Regions from separate parts of the Aliiroseovarius sp. F47248L genome, predicted to be linked through region 2. Evidence: riboswitches for the same ligand, from Rfam matches in the RefSeq annotation. Region 2 holds a riboswitch; the other holds the start of a gene.

Region 1 (5,406 bases), on a different contig from region 2:
ATCAGAGAAAAAGCCACGGCCAGCGTGGTGGCAGCAATCGCAACCCCGCCGCCAATCCCGCCCCAGATCGCGCCTTGCATCGGCGATCCGCGCGACACCATCGGACGAAACAGCAAACCTGCAAGCACCGCTGGCAACGCGATATTCACTGCGTTAACACCCAACACCGTCAGACCGCCGAACCCGAAGAACACCGCTTGCAACAGCAACCCGACAAACAGCGCAGGAAACGCTGCCCAGCCCAGAACCAGCCCCGCCAACCCGTTCAGGATCAGATGGACCGAGCTTGGACCAATGGGCACGTGGATCAGGGACGCGACGAAAAAGCTGGCAGACAGAACGCCAGCCGCCGGAATACGCTCCAGCGGTAAGTGTTTCAAACCCATTGCAATACCACCAACAGCAGCAATAGCACCGCCGATGACAACAGGGTTAGATAGCGCGCCGTCTACGATATGCATGGGAGCGCCCTCACTTCATATCCGCGGCACGGATCCAGATCACGGCGTCTTGTGATAGATCTTTGCCTTCATGTTCTTTGGCTGGACCAGACCCTAATGCAGCAAAACCCCAGTATCCCGCCTTGGGAATGCCGAAGGTGAACACGCCATTTTGGTCGGCAATCGCCACCACCGACCCGCCCGCCATAGGCTGCACCGTTGGATCGGTGGTTGAAAACGCATCCAGATCGGGCTCGGACGCCATGTATTCAATTTCGATTTCGGCCCCCCCAACGGGTTGGCCTTCGGACAACACCTGACCTGAGAATGTGGACCCCGTAATCACATTATATGGCTTGTTCAACGGCAGGATTTCCGTGGGCAGCCCGACAGGCTGATCCCAATCGGTGGGCAGCGTGTTGCGGTTCAAAACGACCTTGGTGATCTGCTGGATAAAGATATCCTCGCTTTCCTCGTAATACGGCGCGGGAACAGAGACGACCACATAATCGCCCGATCGTTTCACTGGCACCGAAGCACGGTATGCTGCGGCTTCATTTGAAGCGCCCTTGAAAGTCGCAGGCTCCAGCCGGTCTGACAGATCGGTCTTTTCACCGTTGTGCACCATGAAGAACTCCACGGGCACACCCATGTCCATCACATGGCCGTTTTCAAACGGGTGCCAGAAGATCAAACCCATCGGCACTTCGCCGGGGCGTTCGATCATCATGTCGTCAGTGTAGTTCAGTTGGAAATGTGCCGACGCTGCGGCGGGAAGGAAAGCGGCCAAAGCAGTGGCCAATAGACAAGTTTTCATGTCGTCCTCTTAGAGTTCACAGACAAAACGCCTGCACAAAAGAAGGAACAACGGGGATAATGGCTCGGGTGGGTCTGGTGACCGCCGGGCCAGACGCTCACCCCGGCGTCCGGTGGAAATGGGCAGATGCCCAGCGTCCGGCAGGTCTCCTGACTCGCGGGTCAATGCTTGGCTGGCCTTCCCGGATTTCTCCAGTGACGTTGTCAGCTTCGCTCGCCGCTCACAGTTGCGGGGGCAGTTACGGGTTTGGCGCCTGTTGGCTACTCCTCACCGTATTCCCTATTACTACCGTGGTGCCTCTGCACGCACGGAACCGATCGCATGACTTCCATGTCAGATGCGCAAGGGAGGTGTCAAGCAAATGCACCCAATCCGCAACGTCACCGACTGGCGACAAAGCATCATTAAATCCCTTAACCTGTTGAAAATTTTTTAATTTTTCTAAGCATTTTTTTGATGGCAAAGCCAAGCATCATGTCCCGATTGATCTTCGCCCGTATTCACCCCACTGTGCGCGTCCAAAGAACATCGAAACCCAAAGGATGCACATGTCGGATCACGATCACCACAGCCACGACCATCACGACCACATCCCCAAAAACGAACGCAAGATCGCCATCGCCGCGATCCTGACCGGGGGGTTTATGTTCGCCGAATTGGTGGGCGGGCTTCTGTCCGGTTCGCTGGCACTAATCGCCGACGCCGGGCATATGCTGACCGACTTTGCATCGCTGATGCTGGCGTGGTTTGCATTTCGGCTGGCGCGACGACCCGCAGATTGGAAACGCACCTATGGGTTTGATCGGTTCTCGGTGCTGGCGGCATTCGTCAATGGGCTGTCTCTTTTCGTCATTGCCGCCTGGATCACGTGGGAGGCTATTCACCGCTTAACCGCCCCGGTCGAGGTGCTGGGCGGCACGATGCTGATTATCGCAGTATTGGGGCTTTTGGTGAACATCGTGGCCTTTCTGGTGCTAACACGGGGCGAAGGCGACAATCTGAATGTTCGCGCCGCTGCCTTGCATGTGGCGGGTGATCTTCTTGGATCTGTCGCGGCAATTGTGGCTGCCTTGGTCATTCTTGCCACCGGCTGGACGCCGATTGACCCCATCCTGTCTGTGCTGGTCGCGCTGATCATCCTGCGCTCGGCGTGGAAGGTCGTGCGCGAAAGCGCCCATATCCTGCTTGAGGCCGCGCCACACGGGTTTGACCGGCGCGAGGTTGCTGCCCAGCTTGAGGCGTTGGAGGGTGTAGACGCCGTCACGCATATTCACGCCTGGTCAGTCACACAGGAACGCCCCATGGTCACGATGGAAGTCACGCCCACGCCGGACACCGATCCGCAAGTGATCAAGGCGCGGGTCAAGCAACATCTGCACGATGTGTTTCAGATCGAACACGCAACGGTCGAGATCAACAGCCCCGCGAACGGCGGTCCCAAGAAGGGGCTTCAATAAGCCTCTAACACACGCTCTAGTCACTTGTATCCCGCGCCTCCGTCGCTTCAACAAAAGAAGGCCGACCATGTCCGACACACCTGCCCCCGCCATTCTGGCCGCCCGCAACGCAGTGGTTGCGATGTTCGTACTGAACGGCGCGCTGTTTGGCTTGTGGGCGTCTCGCATCCCGACAGTCTCGGCCAAGCTGTCGCTGGATCCCGGTGCATTGGGGATGCTTTTGCTGTTGATGGGCGGTGGGGCGATTGCCGCATTTCCGCTGGCAGGCCGCTGGGTTGACCGCCACGGCGCGGCCACCACGACGGTTTGGGTCGGTGCCATTCACGCGTTGTCGATCCTTGGTTTGGGGCTTGCGCCGTCGATCAGCACCTTGGCGCTTGCCCTGATCTTCTTCGGTGCAACCCATGGCGCGATGGATGTGGCAATGAACAGCTGGGCGGGGGCGGTTGAACGCCATCTGCCACGCCCGATGATGTCGCGCTTTCACGCTTCGTGGTCGGTGGGTGCGGGGATCGGAGCTGCATCCGGGTTTGGCGCAATCAAGTTGGGTCTGCCCCTTTTGGCGCACGGCGCGATTGTGATTGGGATTGTTGCCGCGATTTGTCTGTGGCTGGCCATTCCGCCCTCCAGATCGACACTTTGGGCGCCTGCTGCGCGATGTGACGCGCCGCACGCACCGCTGTTCACCTTGCCCAAAGGCCAGCTCGTGCTGGTCGGCCTGGTCGCCATGTGCGCGTCCCTGGGCGAAGGGGCGATGGCCGATTGGGGCGCGATCTTCCTGATGGCCACGACCGGCGTCACTGAAGCGTCGGCCGCCATTGGTTATGCGGTCTTCTCGGTCGCGATGGTCATTATGCGATTGGGCGGGGATCGGGTCACATTTCGCTATGGTCCCGCCCGCACCGCGCGGCTGGCCGGAATCATCGCCGCAACTGGGGCCGGGCTGGCAGTGGGCATCGCCAGTTACCCGTCGGCGCTGGTCGGGTTTGCCCTGATGGGGGTGGGCTATGCCGTCATCATGCCGCTGGCCTTCAGCCGCGCCACGATCGACCCCATCCTGTCGCCCGGCAAGGCGGTCGCCAGCCTGGCCACACTGGGTTATGGCGGGCTGTTGATGGGGCCGCCGTTGATCGGGTTCATTGCCGAAATCAGCTCGATCCGCGTCGGATTTGCGGTGCTGATGGTACTGGCGGTGCTGATGGCGACACTGGCCCCTGCCCTCAGACCGCCTAAGCCTTAATCATCCTCAGACACGATCGCAGGCCGATAGGGCTGATCCGCTTTCTTAAACAGCACATAGATCGCCGGGATCACCAACACCGTCAGCAAAGTGGATGAGGCCAGACCGAACAGAAGTGAAATCGCCAGCCCTTGGAAAATCGGGTCGGCCAGAATCACCGATGCGCCGATCATTGCCGCAATCGCAGTCAGCAGGATCGGCTTGAACCGGATAGCGCCTGCGCGCAGCAGGGTTTCGCGCAGGGGTTCATCCGCCACAGCCCCATGCCGGATGAAATCCACCAACAGGATCGAGTTGCGCACGATGATGCCCGCCAACGCAATGAACCCGATCATCGAGGTTGCGGTGAACGCCGCATCGAACAGCCAATGCCCGAACACGATCCCGATAAAGGTCAACGGAATGGGCGTCAGGATGATCAAGGGCACCCGGAACGACCCAAACTGCGCCACAACCAGCACATAGATCGCCAGGATCGCCACGCCGAAGGCCGCGCCCATGTCGCGGAAGGTGACATATGTGACCTCCCATTCTCCGTCCCACAACAGGGTCGGCGTTGCGTCACTGGCAGGTTGGCCGTGCAGGCTGATCTCGGGCTTCGGCACGTCCACAGACCAAGGCCGCTCGTCCAGCGCATCTTGCACGGCGATCATCCCATAGATCGGCGCTTCAAAATCGCCTGCCATTTCGGCCATCACCATCTCGGCAAACCGGCCATTGTGGCGAAAGATCGGATAGCTTCCGGCCTCTTCCGTCACCGTCACCAGATCGCCCAGTTCAACTACGCCCCGGTCGCCCGGCAACAGGTTCGCGGGCACAGGGGTCGAGGCCAGACGCTCGGACCAGTTCAACTCGCCCCGCGGCAGGGCCACCCGAATTTCGGTCGGGTCGCGCCCTTCGCCGCGATGGGAATAGCCCACGGGCATTCCGTCAAACAGCACCCGGATCGTGTCATAGACATCGCTTTGACGGACGCGGAAGAACTCCAGACTGTCCTGATCAATCGCCAGCCGCAGACGCGGGCGGGGTTGGCCGAAGCTGTCCTCGATATCCACCACGTATGGCACGGCGGCAAAGGCTTCGCGCACCTCGCGCGCCACGGCGCGGCGGGTGTCGGCGTCGGGGCCATAGATCTCGGCCAGAAGCGTCGCCAGCACCGGCGGACCGGGCGGGATTTCCGCAATCTGGATCGAGCCGCCTTCGGGTATATCCATATCCGCCAGCATCTCGCGCGCTGCCAGCGCAATCTCGTGCGAGGATCGCTCGCGGTGGTGTTTGGGTTCCAGATTGACCTGCAAATCCCCCAATTCGGGCCGCGCGCGCAGGTAATAGTGCCGCACAAGCCCGTTGAAGTTGAACGGCGCCGCCGTGCCAGCGTGAAGCTGGATCGAGGTTGCTTCGGGCAGCCCTGCCAACCGCTCGGCAGCCTCGGTCAGCACACGCTCGGTCCGT
Region 2 (5,406 bases):
CCAATCTGGCTCATCCGGCGGGCCAAAACTTCGGGTACGGTTACATAGTTTGACAGTGCGCTGACCCCGTCGGGCAACGATTGCGCCTGTGCATAAGCCGGAAGTGAGGCCCAACCAGACGGCGCATCCCCATCAACCGCGGGTGCGCGCAAGTCATCGGCCAAGGCCGCGCCAAGTGCTTTCTCATATCCCGCCTTCACCCGCAGATCGTCCAGAACCTGACCACCTTCGGACGCATCGCGTTTCACCAGTCGTGCCAATGCCTGAACTTCGGCGTGCAGTGCGTTTACTTCACCTTCAGCAGCCGAGCGGGCGGCGCGAGCGTCGGCTTCGCGGGCCTGAGCATCCGCACGTGCATCGTCGGCGGCAGCCAAGGCTGCTTCGGCGTCTTCGGCGGCTTTGGCGGCGGTGGCCTCGGCGGTCTTGGCGGTGTCATGGTCCACGCCGGCCTTATCCAGCGCGGCTTTTGCCTCGTCCATCGCGGTGCGGGCGCGTTCGGCCTCGGCTTCACTTTTTTCCAGCGATTTTCGGCTGTCGTCCAGCAAGCGGTGGGCCGATTGGTAACGGGCCGACAGGCGGGCCACATCTTCGGTCAGTTGCGACAGGTCGCCTTCGCGTTCCTGCAAGATCGCCGCACTGTCGCGGGCATCGGCGTTTGCTGCCTCGACCGCCGCATCGTGCCCGTCAGAGGCCTTCGCAATCTGCGCCTGTTCCCATTCCAACCGCTCGATCGTCTCACCCGCGTCCTTGTTCAGCCCGCTTTCCCGTTCCATATCGCGTGTCAGCTGCTCAATTCGTGCGGTCAGCGTTTCGATGCGCTGTCGGGCCTGTGCCTCTTGATCTGACAACTGGTCACGCTGCACCTGAAGGCGCTGCAAAATCGCGGCGGCGACAGCCTCTTCCTCGCGCAGGGGGGGAAGGCGATCCTCGGCCACTTGCCGGGCTTTGGTGGCAGCGCGTGACGCGCCTTCGGCAGCGGCCGCGGCTTTCACACGTTCGGTCAGTTGGGCTTCCGCCTCGGCGCGGGCGCCGTCCGCTTCTTTCCAGCGGCGATACAACAGCAACCCTTCGGCGCGGCGCAGATCGTCCCCGATGGTGCGATACCGGGCCGCTTGCCGCGCTTGCCGGGCCAGTTGCCCTAGTTGCGAGGCCAGTTGCTCGATCACATCATCGACACGCGAAAGGTTTGTTTCGGTGCCCTTCAGCTTCAACTCGGCTTCGTGCCGCCGTTGATAAAGGCCCGAGATCCCGGCTGCTTCTTCCAGAATACGCCGCCGCGATTTGGGTTTGGCGTTGATCAGTTCGCTGATCTGCCCCTGCCGTACCAGCGCAGGCGAATGCGCGCCTGTGGACGCATCGGCGAACAGCATCTGCACATCGCGTGCGCGCACGTCCTTGGTATTGACCTTATAGGCCGACCCCGCATCGCGAGTGATCCGACGCACGATCTCAAGGTTATCGTTGTCATTGAACCCGGACGGGGCTAGCCGCTCGCTGTTGTCCAGAAGCAGCGCGACTTCGGCAAAGTTGCGGGCGGGTCGGGACGCGGCGCCGGCGAAGATCACATCTTCCATCCCGCCGCCCCGCATCGCGGTGGGGCGGTTTTCGCCCATCACCCAGCGCAGGGCTTCCAGCAGGTTCGATTTCCCGCAGCCGTTTGGCCCGACCACGCCTGTCAACCCGTCCGCGATCACCAGATCGGTCGGGTCCACAAAGCTTTTGAAGCCATTCAGTCGGAGTTTCGAAAACCGCAAGCGGCCTGCCTCATCTTTTGATTCTTCTTGAATACGGAGTTTTCCGGCGGAATTGGGGTGAGTCAACGGCAGACGTCGATATGTGGGTGTATTTCGCGGGTTATCCACAAGATATTGCACCTGACTGCGTCGTGTCGCCCATCGTTTGCCGTCAAACCTACCCATCGGGTCGGTTTCCGTCTTGACCCCGCCAAGCCCGACGCGGCAAACAAGTCCGGCATGGTTCCCATTGGGACATGAGGGAATGCAGCGGAGGCGACCCAATCCGGGGCCTGATGCTGCAGCCGCCCCCGCGACTGTAAGCGGAGAGCACCTGCACAATGCCACTGGCCAGATAGGCTGGGAAGGCGGCAGGGGCCTCGACCCGCGAAGCCAGGAGACCTGCCATGCAAGAAACGCAACTCACCCGTCGGGGAGACGGGGTATGGAGGACAAGATGCAAGCAAAGATACCTGCCACCGTCGTCACGGGCTTTCTGGGCGCGGGCAAGACCACGCTGATCCGTCACATGTTGGACAACGCGAACGGCAAGCGCATTGCGCTGATTATCAACGAATTTGGCGATCTGGGCGTGGATGGGGACATCCTGAAAGGGTGCGGGGACGAAACTTGCACCGAGGATGACATTATGGAGCTGTCGAACGGCTGCATTTGTTGCACGGTGGCCGAGGATTTCATTCCGACCTTGGAAAAGCTGCTGGACCGCGATCTACCGCCTGATCACATCGTGATCGAGACCTCGGGGCTGGCCTTGCCGCAGCCCCTCATCCGTGCATTTCAATGGCCTGAAATCTCGACGCGCGTGACGGTGGATGGTGTGGTCACAGTGGTGGACGGAAAAGCCGTGGCAGACGGCCAATTTGCGTCGAACCTTGCCGCAGTCGAAGCGCAGCGCAAGATGGATGACAACCTTGACCACGAAACACCGTTGTCAGAACTGTTCGCCGATCAGGTGGCCTGTGCAGACATGATCGTCGTGAACAAATCTGACTTGCTGGGCGAGGATGAGGCCCAAGCATTGGTGGGCAAGCTGTCCGGCGATGCGCGAAAGGGTGTGCAGGTCGTGCGCACGTCGATGGGTGTTTTGCCGGTCGAGGTATTGCTGGGTCAGGGTGTCGGTGCCGAAGATGACATGGACTCGCGCCTGTCACTACACGAGCAGGGGCATCAAGATGATCACCATGATCACGACGATGACCACCACCATCATCATGACCACGACCATGATGCGTTCGAAAGCTTTGTTGTGACGCGGACCGAAATCGCCGATCCGGGAGCGTTTGCCGAGCAAGTCGCTCAAACGATCCGTGACCATAACATCCTGCGCCTGAAAGGCTTTGCCGCCGTTTCAGGCAAACCGATGCGCCTGACCTTGCAGGCGGTTGGTCCACGTGTCGATACGTATTATGACCAGCCCTTCGGCACGCAGCCACGCGAAACACGTCTGGTGGTCATCGGCCAGTCCGGGCTGGACCGTATTGCCATTGAAAAGGCCTTGGTCGCATGACCATCAACGTCACCCCCGGCGATCCCCGCGATCCGGGGGCAACGGCTCTGCTTCAGCAAAGTCATGCGCTGATGGAAGAATTATTCCCGCCCGAGGATAATTTCTATCTGGACATCGACGACCTCTGCGTGCCCGAAATCACTTTCTTCGTGGCGCGCGAGGAGGGCCGCGTGCTGGGCACCGGCGCCCTGGCCGACAAGGGAGCCTATGGCGAAGTGAAGTCGATGTTCGTCGCGCCGGACGCGCGCGGCAAAGGCGTGGGCGAGGCGCTGCTGGCGCGGATCGAAGAGACAGCCTGCCAAAAGGGTCTGGCCGCCCTGAAATTGGAAACCGGCAATGTGCTTCATGCCGCGCACCGGCTGTACCAGCGCGCCGGGTTCAGCATTTGCGGGCCGTTTGGGGATTACCCCGAGGCCAACAGCTCAATCTTCATGGAGAAGGCGCTGTGACCAACGCTCAGCCTTTCTTTGCCTCAGCGGCGGCTTTCATCCGGGCCAGCAGCGCCGCTTTGTCGTCCTTGCGGTTCAGCGGGTTCTTCTCGGTGCCACGGGCGTTATGTTCGGCGTGGCGCGGGGTGCCTTTGGCGGGCTTAGGCGCGCCGGCTGCTTTATAGTCCATCGTTCTACCTTGATCGGGCATGAGTTTGCCCGGTCACATAACACCAATTCGCAAAGGGCGCGACATGCATCTTCTGGCCGCCACACCCGGTTCTATCGACGACGGAAAGGAACCCGTTGATCTGGGGCAAACGCCTGCCGACGTGGTGTTCATCTCGGCCGCAGATACGGAATTGGCGGGTCTGTCGCAGGCGCGCGTTGAAATGGCCGATCCACCCGGATTGCGTCTGGCCAACATGATGCATCTGGCGCACCCGATGTCGGTTGATCTGCATATCGACAATTGCGCGACCAAATCCAAATTGGTGATCGCCCGCGTGCTGGGCGGTGTCGGGTATTGGAAATACGGGGCCGAACAATACGCGGCGCATTTGCGCGATGCGGGTGTCCCGCTCGCGCTGTTGCCCGGTGACGACAAGCCGGATGCGGAATTGCGGGCGTTGTCTACGGTTTCGGATGAGGATTATGACGCGCTTTGGGCCTATCTGGTCGAAGGTGGGCCGGAAAACGCGGTGGGGTTCCTGAACTACACGCGCGCCATGCTGGATGGTGGCGAAAAGCCCGAAGCCGCGCGCCCCTTGCTGCGAGCTGGCGTCTATTGGCCCGGCGCAGGGGTCGCCGATCTGGACTCGACGCGGGCGGAATGGACCGATGGTGCCTCCGTGGTGCCGATTGTGTTCTACCGTGCGCTGGTGCAGGGGGCCGGGCTGAACCCGATCAACCGATTGGTGAAGGCGCTGCTCAGGCAGGGTCTGAACCCTCTGCCCGTGTTTGTCGCGTCGCTGAAAGACCCAGTGTCGGTCGCGACGATGGAGCATTTGTTCACCGAGGCCGCCCCGTCAGTGATCCTGAACTGCACATCATTCGCGGTCGGATCACCGCATGAGGGCGAGCATCAGTCAGGGGTATCGAACCCTTTCCAGATGCCTTGGTGCCAAGCTGCGACAGTCTTTCAGGTCGTTCTAGCCGGGTCGAGCGAAGACGCGTGGGAAGAGGGTCTGACCGGCCTGTCTGCCCGCGATATCGCGATGAATGTGGCCCTGCCCGAGGTGGACGGGCGCATCCTGTCCCGTGCAATCAGCTTCAAGGGCGAAGCGTTCTTTGACGACGCCACCGAATGCCCCATCGCCACTTATCGCGCGCGGGGCGACCGAGTGCAGTTCGTGGCCGATCTGGCGGCAAGCTGGGCCAAGCTGCGACGGGCTGACCCAGCCGATCGGCGCGTGGCGCTGATCATGGCGAACTATCCCAACAAGGACGGACGACTGGCCAATGGCGTTGGGCTGGACACACCCGCCGCGGTTGTGCACGCGCTGGGCCTTTTGGAAACCAACGGCTATCGTGTCACTGGTGCCCCCGCTAACAGCGATGCCTTGATGCAGGCCGTGATGAATGGGCCGACCAACTGGCTGACTGACCGGGCCGCGCGCTCGGGCGGTGTGACCCTGTCGATGGCGGACTATCAGATCAGCTATGGCCAACTGCCATGGGCACTGCGCGAAGCGATTGAAACGCGCTGGGGCAAGCC

Evidence for each region. A riboswitch is a leader RNA that binds a small molecule or an ion and turns the genes downstream of it on or off. The one in region 2 is predicted to bind cobalamin.
Region 1: linked by a shared signal. The riboswitch ahead of MWU51_RS15760 (DUF4198 domain-containing protein) and the one ahead of cobW (cobalamin biosynthesis protein CobW) in region 2 are both predicted to bind cobalamin.

The regions. Positions count from the first base shown of each region.
Region 1 is NZ_JALKBF010000002.1:73,401-78,806, reverse strand. It holds gene cbiM (cobalt transporter CbiM) at 1-461, opposite strand, end outside; gene MWU51_RS15760 (DUF4198 domain-containing protein) at 472-1,257, opposite strand; cobalamin riboswitch at 1,379-1,590, opposite strand; gene MWU51_RS15755 (cation diffusion facilitator family transporter) at 1,806-2,714, shown strand; gene MWU51_RS15750 (MFS transporter) at 2,782-3,954, shown strand; gene MWU51_RS15745 (efflux RND transporter permease subunit) at 3,951-5,406, opposite strand, start outside.
Region 2 is NZ_JALKBF010000001.1:3,020,784-3,026,189, forward strand. It holds gene smc (chromosome segregation protein SMC) at 1-1,754, opposite strand, end outside; cobalamin riboswitch at 1,958-2,158, shown strand; gene cobW (cobalamin biosynthesis protein CobW) at 2,191-3,261, shown strand; gene MWU51_RS14960 (GNAT family N-acetyltransferase) at 3,258-3,710, shown strand; gene MWU51_RS14965 (hypothetical protein) at 3,718-3,879, opposite strand; gene cobN (cobaltochelatase subunit CobN) at 3,944-5,406, shown strand, end outside.